Regions from separate parts of the Komagataeibacter sp. NFXK3 genome, predicted to be linked through region 1. Evidence: riboswitches for the same ligand, from Rfam matches in the RefSeq annotation. Region 1 holds a riboswitch; the other holds the start of a gene.
The links. A riboswitch is a leader RNA that binds a small molecule or an ion and turns the genes downstream of it on or off. The one in region 1 is predicted to bind cobalamin.
Positions count from the first base shown of each region.

Region 2: linked by a shared signal. The riboswitch ahead of OQZ28_RS00965 (DUF1636 domain-containing protein) and the one ahead of OQZ28_RS12740 (carbohydrate porin) in region 1 are both predicted to bind cobalamin.

Region 1 is NZ_JAPIVJ010000011.1:99,170-103,582, reverse strand. Features, by position in the region: partial or broken gene OQZ28_RS12745 (putative bifunctional diguanylate cyclase/phosphodiesterase) at 1-1,472, shown strand, start outside; cobalamin riboswitch at 1,758-1,985, shown strand; gene OQZ28_RS12740 (carbohydrate porin) at 2,135-3,754, shown strand; gene OQZ28_RS12735 (hypothetical protein) at 3,754-3,879, shown strand; gene OQZ28_RS12730 (hypothetical protein) at 3,963-4,413, shown strand, end outside.
Region 2 is NZ_JAPIVJ010000001.1:188,832-193,244, forward strand. Features, by position in the region: gene acuI (acrylyl-CoA reductase (NADPH)) at 1-703, shown strand, start outside; gene OQZ28_RS00955 (CbtB domain-containing protein) at 885-1,106, opposite strand; gene OQZ28_RS00960 (histidine phosphatase family protein) at 1,200-1,805, shown strand; cobalamin riboswitch at 1,845-2,073, shown strand; gene OQZ28_RS00965 (DUF1636 domain-containing protein) at 2,225-2,620, shown strand; gene cobW (cobalamin biosynthesis protein CobW) at 2,626-3,678, shown strand; gene cobN (cobaltochelatase subunit CobN) at 3,704-4,413, shown strand, end outside.

The DNA of each region.
Region 1 (4,413 bases):
TGGCAGCGGAGTGGGCGGTGCCCATCATCCTGCGCAATGGGGATGTGGCGGGCAGCTTCTCGCTCTATTTCCGCACGCCCGGCCAGCCGGGGGCGTGGCACCGGCGCATTGTCAATGCCTGCGTGCACCTGGCCATGCTCGCCATCGAGCAGCAGCGCAGCCGTGAATCCATCATCCGCCTGTCCTATACCGACCGGCTGACCGGCCTGCCCAACCGCCTGTGGCTCAACCGCCGCCTCAACGAACTCGTGGCCCGGCCGCCTGCAACGGTGCTGAGCATCATGGTCATCGACCTCGACCGTTTCCGCAAGATCGTGCAGGCGCTTGGCCAGGGCCGGGCCGACCAGATGCTGCTTGAACTCGCGGGCCGCCTGCGCCACGGCATTGTGGGGCGCGACGTGCTGGTGCGCACCGAGGGCGATGAATTCGTGGTGCTGACCACGCAGGACGCCACCAACATCACGCATCTGGCCGAGCGCATCATCCACACGCTTGAAGAGCCGGTTACGATCGATGGCATTCCCATCAACATTTCGGGCAGCATCGGCATCAGCACCCATCAGGACGGGCAGGCGGTGGAAGAAACCCTGCGCCAGGCCTATACCGCACTCGCACAGGCCAAGAAGGCGGGGCGGTGCTGCTACCGCTTCTTCCACCCCTCCATGAACCGGCAGGCGGAAGATCACATCATCCTCGCCTCCGCCCTGCGCGAGGCCATTGCCGATAACAGGCTGACCCTTGTCTACCAGCCCCAGGTTGACCTCAGCACGGGGGAGCTGCATGGCGTGGAGGCGCTCTCACGCTGGAATGATGCGGTGCTGGGCATGGTCTCGCCGGGGCGGTTCATTCCCGTGGCGGAGGAAACCGGGCAGATCCGCGCCATTGGCGTGTGGTCGCTGCGCGCGGCGTGCGCGCAGATGGCGCAATGGATCGCCCGCGGCATTCCCGTGCCCACCGTATCGGTCAATGTATCGGCCATCCAGTTCCAGGACCCTGAACTCGTGCCGCAGCTTGCCAGTATTCTGCACGAGACCAGCGTGCCGCCCGAGCGCCTGATCGTGGAACTGACCGAGACCGCCATGATCGAGAATTTCGAGCAGACGGTCGCCACCGCCAGGGCCATCCGCGAACTGGGCATCGGGCTGTCGATGGATGATTTCGGCACCGGGTATTCCAGCCTGTCCAACCTTGCCAGCCTGCCCATAAGCGAGGTCAAGATCGACCGCAGCTTCATGAACGGCTTTGGCAGCACCGGCAACGTGCGCCAGGTGGTGACCGCCATCATCCGCATCGGCCACACGCTGGGCATGACCGTGGTGGCCGAGGGGGTGGAGGACGCCGCCCAGTGCGCCCAGCTGCGCAACATCGACTGCGACGTGATACAGGGCTATTACTTTGGCCGCCCGATGGATACCGCAGCCCTTGATACATGGATCAGGGAACGCCGGGCCGAGCCTGTGCCGGCGGCCTGAAACCGGCCTGCAGGCCATGAGAGTGTTTCTGGTGAAGCTTTTTTTCCAAAAAGCTTCATAAATGGCTGTCTTTTTTAATAAAACCTTTTCTTATCAACATATTAAATCCATCTCCTTCCTGCGGGGCACAAAAAGCCCAGCCGCCGCACGAAACCCCGGCCACGCGCCCATAACCACCCACGCAGCACCGCCCGGCGCTGCGTGCGCGTGCCCCATGGCTGCGCCTGCCATGGCGAAATGGCGATAATGCGCTGATCTTGCGCATTGATCCGCGCGCGGTATAGTCCTGCCCGACAAGTCAATGGTCCCGTGCAAACGGGTGAAAAAGGGAATGCCGTAAGTCCCGGCAGGGTATTCAGGCCCGGGGGCGCAGTCGGCAGCTGTACCCGCAACTGTAGGCGGAGAGTGCTTCATCTGGTGCCATGCCAACGGCGACCACTGGTTCCGGCCGGGAAGGGAGATGATGTGCAATGACCCGCAAGTCAGGAGACCTGCCATTGTCCTTTAACGATATCGCCGGGCGGGCATGACCGGAGATGGATATGAGACCATGCGCCCTCCGAGCTGACATCCCGTATGCCGTAGCAGCGACGGGCCTTTTCATTGGTCCGTCATCTTCTGGCCCTTTGGCGCCAGACCCATCCTGACGGGATGTTTCCACCATGAAACTGCATATTCTCCCCGCACGCCGGCAGCCCCTGTCGCGCCTGCTGCTGCTGTCGGGCGCCCTGGGCGGCGCATATTGCACCGCAGCCCATGCCCAGACCCAGATCGCGCTGGACCGCGCCCGCCTGGGCAACTCCACGCCACTGATCGTGCAGATCGACCCCGCCACGGTGCGCGATTCAGAACGCGCCACCGCTGAAGCGGAGGAAAAAGCCGCAGGTGACGGTGACAGGCTCGACACCAGCGGCAACCTGCTGGGCAATATGTGGGGTGCACGGCCATGGCTGTACAAGCACGGCATCAGCTTCGACATTCAGGAAGTCGATGAAGTATGGGGCAACGGCACCGGCGGCACACCATCAGGCAATGATGGCGCCAGTGGCTCGGGCACCGGGCCTGCCTATGATGGCGTGACCATGCCCACGCTCACCGTCGATACCGAGAAGCTGTTTGGGCTCAAGGGCGGCCTGTTCAATGTCAGCGCATTACAGACGCGCGGGCGCTCGATCTCGCAGGATCACCTGGCCAATTTCAACCCCGTCAGCGGGTTCGAGGCCGACCGCTCCACCCGCCTGTTCGAACTGTGGTACCAGCAGTCCTTCCTCAAAGGCAAGCTCGACGTCAAGATCGGCCAGCAGGATCTCGATACCGAATTCCTGATCAGCGATTACGCCTCGCTTTACCTCAACGCCAATTTCGGCTGGCCCATGGCACCCTCGGTCAACCTATATGGCGGCGGGCCATCGTGGCCGCTGTCGTCTCCCGCCATCCGCATCCGCTACCGGCCCAGCGAGACGTTCACCTTCATGTTTGCCGCGGCCGACGACAACCCGCCGGGCAACCGCTACAACTCCCTGCCCATCCAGCAGGCCACCGGCTCGGCGCCTGGCTACAACTCCGACCCCACCAGCCAGACCTATAACGGCGCCAACGGCACGAACTTCAACATGGGCACCGGCGCGCTGCTCATCACCGAGCTGCAATACGCGCTCAACCCCCAGCCCGCCGACATGGCGCACGCGGCCAAGAACCCCGGCCTGCCGGGCGTGTACAAGCTGGGCGGCTATTACGATACCGCGAAGTTTGCCGACTACCGCTACAACAATCTGGGCCAGGCGCTCGGCAGCCCGAATGACACCACCGGCATCCCGCGCTGGGACCGGGGCAACTGGATGGTATATGGCATCATTGACCAGATGCTCTGGCGGCCTTCCATCACATCGGCCCGGTCGGTGGGCCTGTTCGTGCGCGCCACCGGCAATAGCGGCGACCGCAACCTGATCAGCTTCGCCATTGATGCGGGGCTGAACCTCAAGGCCCCATTCAAGGGCCGCGACAATGACACGATCGGGCTGGGCTGGGGCATTGGGCGCGCCAGCTCGGGCGAGCGGCAGTTCGACCGCAACACGGCCCTGAGCGCCTATACCCCCGTGCAGGGCAATGAAAACCACCTTGAACTGACCTATCAGGCGCAGGTCACGCCGTGGATGGTGATGCAGCCTGACTTCCAGTACGTGTGGAACCCCTCGGGCGGCGTGCCTGATTATGGCGTGAGCTATAATCGCCGCGTGGGCAACGAGGCCATTTTTGGCCTGCACAGCAGCATTACGTTCTGATGGGCGACCCCGCCACCCCGCGCACGCGGGGCTGGTCGGGCGCGATCGTGCTACTGCTTATGGTGCTGCTTTTCGCGCCCGGACGGGCCAATGCCCCCAATCCCCGCAACGATACATCCCGGTAAAGGCAAAAGCACAGGGCTACATTGAAAAATTTGTATTCTTGTTACGTCTTCCCCCCGCCCTATAAACAAAAGGGGAGGAATCCATGTCCTACTACGACAGGTTTGATGATGTCCGCACCATCATGCGCACGGTGGCAAACAACCGATGGCTGGAATGTTCCCCCCGCGCCCCCCAGGGCAGGACCACCTTCATCCTGCTCGACATCTGCAACATCATCCAGCTGAAGCTGGAATATGATGGCACGACCCTGTACCAGAACATCGGCGGTGCAGAACGCTATCCGCTCCATGCTTTTGATGATCCCATCCATGAACTGGCGGGCAGGCTTGGCGTAAAGGCCATCACGCATATCATGCAGCCGGACTACATCGTGCTGCATGAGCTTGAGGATTATGAGGTTCTGGGCGCGGGCACGCCTGCACGCGCCCAGCCGGCCCGGGCCTATAACGTGTGCAGCATGATCCATTGCGCGACATACGACCTGTATGCCCGCCCGCCCACGCCGGTGTGCATCGTCTATGACTATGCCAGCA
Region 2 (4,413 bases), on a different contig from region 1:
AAAGCATTGGGGTGGCCTGGCTGGCATGGCCCGCCTGCCGGGGCGGTGGCTGCTGCCGCACCCTGCGGGCCTGTCGGGGCGGCAGGTGATGGGCATTGGCACGGCGGGCTTTACGGCCATGCTGTGCGTCATGGCGCTGGAGGATGGCGGGCTGACGCCTGCCTCCGGCCCCATCATCGTGAGTGGCGCGGGCGGCGGCGTGGGCGGCATGGCCGTGATGCTGCTGGCGCAACTGGGCTATCAGGTGGTGGCGGTGACCGGGCGCGCACAGCTCCAAGCGTATCTGATCAGCCTGGGTGCGGCCGAAGTGCTGCCGCGCGAGGCGCTGGCCCCCACCGGCAAACCGCTGGAAACGGCGCGCTGGGCGGGCGGGATTGACGTGGCCGGGGGCGCGGTGCTGGCCACGATGTGCGCCTCGATCATGCATGGCGGCACGGTGGCGGCCTGCGGGCTGGCCGGAGGCATGGCGCTGCCACTGACGGTGGCCCCCTTCATCCTGCGCAATGTGCGCCTGCAGGGAATCGACAGCGTGATGTGCCCCCGCCCGCGCCGCATGACAGCCTGGGCGCGGCTGGCGCGTGACATCGACCCCACCCGGCTGGACAGCATGCTGCATGACGCAGCCCTGGCCGAGGTGCCCGACATCGCGCCGCGCCTGCTGGCGGGACATATAAGGGGGCGGACGGTCGTCCACCTTGACTAATTGAAAATAACAAAAGTTTTTGGATGCCGCCTTTTTTTCAAAAAGGCGGCGTTCCTTGAAGCTTTTTGAAAAAAGCTTCACCAAAAACTTCTGCTTTTGAAGCAGGCAATAAAAAACGGCAGGCGCAGGGGCGCATGCCGTTCTTCACATCAGGCCATGCGGGGCAGGAGCCCCGCGCCCCTTAGTGGCAGGGGAAGCCAAGCAGATGGCGGCCATCATGCACGAATTCATGCACGTAATGCCCGGAAATGAGCGAAGTCGCCCCCTGCTCCGCGCCAACGAAGTAGATCAGCAGCGAGGCCAGAACCAGCCCGAACACACCCCACGGCAGCAGGTCGCGCACCGGGATGGCAACCGGCGGGGCGGCAATATTGGCGGACAGGACGGATGTGTCTTGGCTCATGCTGAAAAACTCCATGGATCATGCTCGACCCGGAGCAGTATGGCATGACAGGGCGGCATGCAATGCCCTTGCCGTGTAACCGGATCAGTCGCCATGGTTCCAAAATCGACCGGCAAGGTCAATCATCCATTGCTCGCCCCACCCTTTCAGGCCACGCAGGGCATCATGCACCAGACACTGACCTGCATCGCCCTGCCCGCGCCCGATGGCTTGCGCCGGGGCATCATGCCCCCGCGCGATGCCATTCCCATCCTGCCCGCAGGCTTCATGGGCGCGCTGCCACCAGCCGACCGCCTTTTTGTGCCACCCGCCCTGAGCAGAGCCATCGGGACCGATGCGGGCGAAGCCGTGCCCGCCCTGAATGCTGCCGATATGGGGGCGTGGCACGGGCTTTCGCTCAAGGCCCTGCCTCCTGCCGATCTGGCCCGCTGGGTCGGGGATGCCAGCTTTGCCCCACCGGGGGGTGAAAGCCGCGATTCGCTGCTGCGCCGCGTGGCCACATGGCTGGCCGCCCTGCCCGCAACGCCAGCCCGCCTGCTGGCGCTGGCCGATGCCACGACCGTCCGCGCCCTTGCCATCGCGGCTCTTGGGGGTGATGGCGCCATGATGGCGCGGCTGGATATCGCCCCCCTCACCCGCACGGTGCTCACCCGCCACGCCACATGGCGGCTGGCCACAAGCGGCGTGCCCCTGCCCTGAAACCGGCCGTGTCTTTTTTGACAGCGCGCCCCGCAATCGGCTAGATCCGCCGCTGATGGTTCCCCACCAGGGAGAATAGGGAAGACGGTGCGCCTGACAGCAATGCCGTCGCTGCCCCCGCAACTGTAGGTGGTCGAATCCGGCCCGGTGCATGCACTGGCCCCGCCACTGGTCCCGAAGGGGCCGGGAAGGCGGCCGGATACTGAGGGTGTGGCCCGCCACGCCCTTCGCCACAAGCCAGGAGACCTGCCATCCCCGCCCGTGCGGGATAGAATTACCGTTTCGATCGCATGGCTGGCGGGGTGCCCGGCACGCGACTGGCCACCACCCGGGCAATGCCTGCCGCCGGGTGGGGCATGACCGTGCACCCCGCTTTTTGTGCTGCCCGCCCGGCAGCGCCGCGAAAGGGCACGGACCAGATGACCACTCCCCCCCCGCCAGACACGACACCACCGCCCGTGCACCTGCATGTGTGCGTGACCTGCCGCCGGGGCCTGCCCGCATCGGACAACCCGCAGGGCCGCCAGCTGCACGACGCCATGCAGGCGCTCGCCGCGGGCAACTCAAACCTTGTCGTGCATGAGGTCGCCTGCCTTGCCGCGTGCAACGATGGCTGCACCGCCGTTATTGCCACGCCGGGCAAATGGGGCTGGCTGCTGGCCAATCTTGGCCCCGAAAAGGCGGATGACCTGCTGACCTATATCGACGCCTATGCCGCATCGGCCAAAGGCACCGTCATGCCCTCGCGCAGGCCCGCAAGCCTGAGCGACATGGTGCGCGGCCGCTTTCCCTCATCCCTCTTTTCCGGAGTCTGACTGCCATGAACACCGCCGCCACGGCCCGCGCCAAGGTACCCGTTACCGTCATCACCGGCTTTCTGGGCGCGGGCAAGACCACGCTTCTGCGCCACGTGCTGGCCAATGCGAAGGGCAGGCGCATTGCCATCGTGGTCAATGAATTCGGCACGCTGGGCATTGATGGCGACACGCTGCGCGCCTGCGGCGTGGAAGGCTGCACGGATGAGGACATTGTCGAGCTGACCAATGGCTGCCTGTGCTGCACCGTGGCCGATGACTTCCTGCCCACCATGGAGGCCCTGCTCGACCGCGCGACCCCGCCCGACCATATCGTGATCGAGACCTCCGGCCTCGCTTTGCCCAAGCCGCTGCTCAAGGCGTTCGGCTGGCCCACCATCCGCACGCGCATGACGGTTGATGGCGTGGTGACCGTGGTCGATGGCCCCGCCGTGGAAGCCGGCCGCTTTGCCGATGACCCCGCCGAAGTCGCCCGCCAGCAGGCGGCCGACCCCTCTCTCGACCACGACAACCCGCTGGCCGAGGTGTACGAGGACCAGCTCCTGTGCGCCGACCTCGTGGTGCTCAACAAGACCGACCTCATGACGCCACAGCAGGCCGATGCGGTCGAGGCCGCGATCCGCGCCGAGATCCCGCGCGCGGTCAAGGTCGTGCGCGCAACCGACGGGCAGGTCGACCCCGCCGTGCTGCTCGGCCTCGATGCGGCAGCGGAAGATGACCTGGCCGCCCGCCCCTCCCACCACGATGCCGAGGGCGGCGAGCACGAGCATGATGATTTCGAGAGCTTCGTGCTGCCCATCCCCGAGCAGGACAGCGTGGAAGGCTTCATCACGCGGCTGAAAAAACTGGCCGGACAGCACGACATCCTGCGCATGAAGGGCTACGCCACCGTGCGCGGCAAGGCCATGCGGCTGGCGGTGCAGGGCGTGGGCAGCCGCTTTCGCCACCAGTTCGACCAGCCTGTGCTCAAGGATGGCCCGCGCACCGGCAACCTTGTGGTGATCGGCCAGAAGGGCCTTGATCAGGCTGCCATTACGGCGGCACTGGCCCAGGGCTAGACACCGGGCAGACGGGAGCCGCATCATGCACCTGCTGGCACGCGAGGTCCGCACGCTCGACGAGGCCGATCAGGCCGAGGATCTCGGCCATGCCCCGGCTGATATCGTGTTCCTGTCCTTTTCGGACAGTGACCTGCTGTGCCTCAACGCCGCCCATGCGGCAGGGGCCACCCCCGATGCCAGCCTGCGCACCGCAACGCTGTCGCGCCTGCGCCACCCCATGTCGATCGACCTGTACGTAGCCGACACCATCATGGAGTCGCGCTGCGTGGTGGTGCGGCTGCTGGGCGGGCTGGAATACTGGCGCTACGGGGTGGAGGAACTGGGACGGGCCTGCCAGCAGGCGGGCATTCCGCTGGTGCTGCTGGCGGGCGACGGGCGCGATGACCCGCGTCTTGCCAGCCTGTCCACCGTGCCCGACACCATCCGCACCCGGCTTGATGCCCTGCTGCGCACGGGGGGGGCCGCCAACACCGCCACCGCCCTGCGGCTCATGGCCCATATTGCCGGGCGCGGGCCGGATGATGGCATGCCCGCCGAGCCGCTGCCGCCCGCGGGCGTGCTGCATGCCGCCAGCCCGGCCCTACCGTTTCGCGCCATGGTGGTGTTCTACCGCGCCCACCTGCTGGCCGCCGATATCGCCCCCGTCACGGCCCTTGCCGCTGAACTGGAGCAGCATGACATGGGGGCGGACCTTGTTTATGTCACCTCCCTCAAGAACCCGGAATCGGCGGC